3 regions of the Staphylococcus saccharolyticus genome follow, and region 1 is predicted to be linked to each of the others. Evidence: predicted binding sites of a transcription regulator. Region 1 holds the regulator's gene; each other region holds the start of a gene.

The links. Region 1 encodes LexA, which represses DNA repair genes until DNA is damaged. Its sites were predicted from a motif close to CGAACATATGTTCG; they were not measured.
Region 2: DYE57_RS04300 (YolD-like family protein) is a predicted target of LexA. The motif match lies at 876-889, and genes of this name have one in related genera.
Region 3: uvrB (excinuclease ABC subunit UvrB) is a predicted target of LexA. The motif match lies at 933-946, and genes of this name have one in related genera.

What each region holds. Positions count from the first base shown of each region.
Region 1 is NZ_UHDZ01000001.1:1,434,272-1,436,553, reverse strand. Features, by position in the region: partial or broken gene DYE57_RS07080 (CAP domain-containing protein) at 1-464, shown strand, start outside; gene lexA (transcriptional repressor LexA) at 679-1,299, opposite strand; partial or broken gene sosA (DNA damage-induced cell division inhibitor SosA) at 1,443-1,675, shown strand; gene DYE57_RS07065 (DUF896 domain-containing protein) at 1,824-2,069, shown strand; gene tkt (transketolase) at 2,193-2,282, shown strand, end outside.
Region 2 is NZ_UHDZ01000001.1:892,651-894,932, reverse strand. Features, by position in the region: gene pglS (6-phosphogluconolactonase) at 1-671, opposite strand, end outside; gene DYE57_RS04300 (YolD-like family protein) at 925-1,323, shown strand; gene DYE57_RS04295 (hypothetical protein) at 1,391-1,561, opposite strand; partial or broken gene DYE57_RS04290 (C45 family autoproteolytic acyltransferase/hydolase) at 1,964-2,282, shown strand, end outside.
Region 3 is NZ_UHDZ01000001.1:1,908,558-1,910,839, reverse strand. Features, by position in the region: gene DYE57_RS09380 (YfbR-like 5'-deoxynucleotidase) at 1-530, shown strand, start outside; gene DYE57_RS09375 (CsbA family protein) at 536-772, shown strand; gene uvrB (excinuclease ABC subunit UvrB) at 1,063-2,282, shown strand, end outside.

The DNA.
Region 1 (2,282 bases):
ACGGCGTGACTGCATTGCTACAAGTTAGTGAAAATATGGAAAATCGTTTACGGCGTCAATATGGTCCACCATCTAAATCACTTGAAGAAAGCTTTGAATTACAAGATTTTGATTTAGTTAATACAGAAAGAAAGCAACACGGATTAAATACACTAAAGTATTCAGGTCAAGTATCAGATACTGCAAGAAAACATAGTATCAATATGGTAGAAAAAAACTATTTTGACCACAACGACAAAGAGGGACGATCACCATTTGATAGACTAAAAAAGACGGCATAGATTTTAATGCAGCCGCTGAAAATTTAGCTTATGGTCAGCTTAACAGTATACGCACATCAAGGCTTAATGAATTCATTAGAACATAGAAAGAACATTTTAAACCATCAGTTTAAAAATTTAGGTTTAGGTGTAGACTTTAATGATGATAGACAACCATTTTGTACTGAAAATTATACAAGTTAAACGTTTATCTATGATACAGAAGGGTATATTTAACTCGTAAGGATGTAGATAACATGAAAACTAAAAATAAAAAGAATCCAGATGTATTAGATAAGGTAAAAGAAATTTTAAAAAAGAATATTAAAGAGAAGACTCGCTAATTTTAGGTTAGCGAGTCTTCTAATTTATATGAGTAAAGGAGGTCTATGTTTAAAAAGAGAACTGTTGTTACTAGTTACATCTCTCTATATAATCCTATCACTTTACCTACAACAATGACGTTGTCTAAATAAATAGGTTCCATTGAACTATTCTCTGGTTGCAAGCGGTATCGATTCTTTTCTTTGTAAAAACGTTTGACAGTGGCTTCTTCATCTTCAGTCATTGCAACTATAATATCTCCGTTTTCAGCTATATTTTGGCTACGTACAATTACTTTATCTCCATCTAGAATACCTGCTTCTATCATACTTTCGCCAACTACATTTAAAATAAAAATATCACTATTATGAGTTGAAGTTAGATGTTCTGGTAATGGAAAATATTCTTCGATGTTTTCTACTGCAGTAATGGGAATACCTGCTGTAACTTTACCAATAACAGGTACATGGATAGTCTCTTCAACATTAACCTCATCTAATTGATCACTTACAATTTCAATGGCTCTTGGTTTTGTAGGATCTCTTCGGATATAACCTTTTTCTTCTAATCTTGATAGATGACCATGTACAGTTGAACTTGATGCTAATCCAACTGCTTCACCAATTTCCCTTACACTTGGTGGATATCCCTTAGTTTGAACAATATGTTTGATGTAATCATAAATTTCACTTTGACGTTTTGTGAGTTCTCTCATATGTAGGCACTCCTTTTAATTATTTAAATTTATTATAGCATTATTTGAGATCTGAAACAAACATTTGTTCGTTTTATTATTGACAGAGAACGTTTGTTCTGTTAAATTGTTTATACAAACAAATATTCCAGGAGTGAGAATAAATGTTATTCATAAATAAACAAAAATTTTTAACATATATCGCTATTATATTATTATCTTGCGCAGTATTTTTAACTTTCTTTTTAAGTGTAAACCAAAATGTCCAATCAGAACAAACGTACGAAATGACTGATCACGAAATTCATCAGAAAGATACTAATAAATTAGATGATAACTTTAAAGACAAACAAAATACCGAACAGAAAAAACGTCTGTGTTCGCATTGGTAAATTAAGTCTTGTTAATTATTTTATAGATTGATTATAGTAATGAGCGTAACAATTTGGTTATGCTCATTTTTTTGATATATTCTACTCAAGAATTAATAGATGTAAATTTTGGTTAAAATAAAGAATTAATGATAGAAGGAAAAGTGATTTAATATGTCTAGAGAAGATTTAAATATAGAGAGAATTAATGAGTTAGCTAAAAAAAAAAGAGAACAAGGGTTAACGAATGAAGAAGCTAAAGAACAATCTAAATTAAGAAAGCAATATTTAGATTCATTTAGAAAAGGGTTTAAACAACAATTAGAAAGTACTAAAGTCATTGACACAGAAGGAAATGATGTTACACCTGAGAAACTAAAAAGAATTCAAGCTGAGAAGCGTAAAAATAATAATGAATAAATTGACAAGAAATAATCAGAAGGTAGCAATTTGAGTGGATTTATCTGATATTTCTTTATCATTTTAAATTGAAGTAAGTTATAATTAATTTTAGATAATAATTGAAGAAGGGAAGACACAACGATGTTTAACAAAAATGATCAATTGGCTATCGATACAATACGTGCATTAAGTATTGACGCAATCGAAAAAGCAAATTCAGGACACCCGGGA
Region 2 (2,282 bases), 540 kb from region 1:
AACTTCCCATCATTATATTCTGTGACACTTACATAATTGGATAATTCATGAACAATATATGCATGCTTTCCATCGCTACTAAATGTAATATGTCTTGGTCCATCCGCTTCTTCAAACTGAGAAACAGCATATTCTTCAAGTCCATCCTCACCATATGAATATGCTACAACTCTATCTGTGCCTAAATCAGTTGCTACAATATATTTTTGATCTGGTGTTTCATTTAAGAAATGAACATGAGATGATTTTTGGCGTTCGTGAGGGCCTGTAGGATAATTATGTGCTAATTCTTCGATAAGTTTTTCTATTTCCCCTGTATGCTTATTTAATTTATAAATTCGTACAATCCCAGCTCCGTAAACAGCTTCAAATAAATAGTTACCATCACTAGACACTTGAATATAACAGCCTGTGCCGTTTTTGGAAGATAAACATTTATTGATTAATTCTAATTTACCTTCCCCTTGAAATTTAAAACTTGCAACACCACAATCTTCCCCTTCCTTAGTAATGGCATATAAAAATTTGTCATTACGTGTAAGGTAAGTTGAAGCTTCTATTTCATACCCAATATCAACTTTTTCAATTTTTCCTAATTCATCATTTAAATCAAAGCGATAGATGCCCTTTCCATTTTTCTTCGTATATGACCCTATGTATCCAATTGTCATTTTAAAACCTCCATGTTATGCATGTTTGTAGATTTAATTTTAACTTTAAGTACTATTTATTGACAATCAAAATAATTGCCGATGATTAACATGTATTTTTTAAAGAAACTCAAAGATGAATCACTCTAATAACTTCCCAAAAATATTGATACAACATCTTAATCCAATATCTAAAATATAGGCAGCAATTTTATATTGAAAAAAAGAACAAACGTTCGTATAATGAAATTATATCAAATGAGGTGATTAAAAAATGATGGAAATAAATAAAGAAACTGATTATCGAAATATTCCACGCGAAATGTTAGATAAGAACATCCCTACTGGTCGTGGTATGGTTAAATGGGTTTTTTTTGCTACTTTGCCAGAACAATTTGAAACAATTCATCAATATATGATGGATCAAAATAAAGTTGATAGACCCGTACTTTCAGATGACCAACTTGCTCAATTGAACATACACCTACATGAAGCTCTTCAGAAATCACGTCCAGTTAATATCAAATATTATGAAGAGGGCTATATCAATTTTATTCATCTTAACATACATCGCATCGATTCATTGAACTTCGAAATTGAAGGAATAAAACCTAATACAACTTATCGTCAAAAGGTTTCAATTTTAGATATTATTGATATTACTTTTGCATAAAAAAGATGGCAATAACTAATATCAAGCCATTGCCAACCTTTATTTCAAACTAGCATTTAAACACTAATTAATTGTCATTTTCAATATCGGAAACAAATTCTTTTGTTTTTCTTTCGATATCTTCAAAGTCTTTTTTGAAAATATAAGAAAAAGCAACTACCCCTATACCAACTACTACAGTAGTGATAGCTAATAAACTAAATACAAATTTAAATAAACCTTTAATAAAGTTCCACATTACTCTTCACCTCTGAAATTAATATGCATATCTACAATTCACAATAATAGCATACTTATCTTTATCTATAAATATATACCCATTTTGGCACTGATTATTCTTAACTTAATTAGAAATTATGATAATATGACAACAAAAGATAGAGGCTAATTATATATTATTCAAAGTATTACAATTATTTTTATCATCAATAAATACTAATTATCCGAGCCACCATGACTTTAACTTTTCTGAAAGATCTTTATAACTATATGGCATCAAAGTAATCACTCCCATTGATTTTAAACATTCTCTAAATACAATACGATTGTATGATTTATCAGAATATAATTCAATTAAGGGAAAGTTACTTTCATATTACATTCAAATGATAGTAAATAGAAAGGATGGAAGTTTAAATAAATGCAAAAAGTCCAATCTGATATAATGTGTCACCGAGGTTCCCACTATGATTTGGGAGTAAAAACAGCCAAATGGCTTCAAACAACGCCATTATTAAAAAATCGAAATAAGGAATGGCAAAAGAGAAACCCTCGCTTTGATATAGATGTGAATGAAACATATAACATTTTCCAAGTATATGCCCCAAAAATATGGGAAGAACTTTTAGAAATGCAAGATGTTCTCAATTTACCTACTAATCAAATGATATTAAATTTTGGTCATTATCGTTTTACTGACTTAAAGAATAGTGGTTTATCACAAATTGGTCCTACTTCTA
Region 3 (2,282 bases), 470 kb from region 1:
CAAAAATTGCTCAATATTTGGCAACAGTTGAAGAATTTCATGGTAATGAAATTAATTGGAAAAGTCTTTATGAAAAAGCGTTAAATCACGATTTCGCAGAAGTTTTCACTGGAGATATTAAAACACCAGTTAAATATGCTAGTGGAGAATTAAAGAAACTTTTTTCTCATGTTGAAGAAGAAATGGTAGAAACATTTATTACTGAAGAAATACCTGTACAATATCAAAGTGTTTATCGCGAACGCCTGCAAGAAGGTAAAGATGATTCATTAGAAGGTCAAATTCTTTCCGTAGCAGATAAAATTGATTTACTCTATGAAACATTTGGTGAAATACAAAAACGTAACCCTGAACCTTTATTTTTCGAGATATATGAAATGAGTCTAGAAACCATTATTCAGTTTGATCACTTAGATTCTGTTAAAGATTTTATTGAAAACGTTATTCCGGAAATGCTGATTGAAAACTTCATTCCTAGAACCGAGTTACGTGAAACAACAATGACAATTTTAAACAGAAGAAATGGGTGAAGATAATGATATGGTACGCATGTGCTGCCTTCTTTCCTTGTATATTGGTCGTATTATTTAGTGTTGTAACAAGAAGTAAATGGATAGGAACAATACTTACGCTTTTATTAATAGGGACTTCTGTTTATAAAGGGTTTTTTCACAATGAATGGATTATATTTTTGGATGTAGTGAGTCTTTTAGCAGGTTATTTAATTATAGATAAATTAGAATTTCATAAGAATCAAGATGATTCGCGTTAGATAGTTGTATAAGTTGAACCATGTATAATCAAATTCATTGAAGCTTTGAGGCGTTTGTTTTATAGTATATTTACACGATAAAGACTTAAATTAATTAACTTTTTAAACAAGCATAGTATGTAGCTATGTTTGTTTTTATTTTTAAAGATTTAATCATAAGCGAACAAATGTTTGTCTTTGGTGATATATATTTGTTAAAATAAAACGTAATAAACACACTAAGCTACAATGAGTTAACTATCATGTTACACTTTTTAAAACGATAAATACTTTAGGAGGCGCATGTCAGAATGGTCGAACACGTTCCATTTAAATTGAATTCTGAATTTGAACCACAGGGTGACCAACCACAAGCTATAAAAAAGATTGTTGATGGTGTAAATAAAGGAAAACGTCATCAAACCTTATTAGGGGCAACAGGTACTGGTAAAACATTCACCATGAGCAATGTTATTAAAGAAGTTGGGAAACCAACGCTTATTATTGCTCATAATAAAACGTTAGCAGGACAACTTTATAGTGAATTTAAAGAGTTTTTCCCTGAAAATAGAGTTGAATATTTCGTAAGCTATTATGATTACTATCAACCTGAAGCTTATGTTCCATCAACTGACACTTTTATTGAGAAAGATGCCTCTATTAATGAAGAAATTGATCAACTTCGACATTCTGCTACAAGTGCTTTGTTTGAACGAGATGATGTCATTATCATTGCAAGTGTAAGTTGTATTTATGGTTTGGGAAATCCAGAAGAATATAAAGATTTAGTTGTTAGTGTGCGTGTTGGTATGGAAATGGATCGAAGTGAATTGTTAAGAAAGTTAGTAGACGTGCAATACACACGAAATGATATAGATTTCCAACGTGGGACTTTCAGAGTAAGAGGTGATGTCGTTGAGATATTTCCTGCCTCAAGAGAAGAAATGTGTATTCGAGTAGAATTTTTTGGAGATGAAATTGATCGTATTAGAGAAGTCAATTATTTAACTGGTGAAGTGATACGTGAACGTGAACACTTTGCTATCTTCCCAGCATCTCACTTCGTAACGCGTGAAGAAAAAATGAAAGTTGCGATTGAACGTATCGAAAAAGAACTAGAAGAACGATTAAAAGAATTACGTGATGATAATAAATTATTAGAAGCACAGAGACTTGAACAACGAACAAATTATGATTTAGAAATGATGAGAGAAATGGGATTTTGCGCAGGAATCGAAAACTATTCTGTTCACTTGACGTTAAGGCCGTTAGGCTCAACTCCTTATACATTGCTTGATTATTTCGGTGATGATTGGCTTGTGATGATAGACGAGTCACATGTGACACTGCCTCAAATTCGTGGTATGTATAATGGCGACAGAGCGCGTAAACAGGTACTTATTGACCATGGATTCCGTTTGCCAAGTGCTTTAGATAACAGACCACTTAAATTTAAAGAATTTGAAGAGAAGACTAAACAACTAGTTTATGTATCTGCAACACCTGGACCGTACGAATTAGAACACACAGA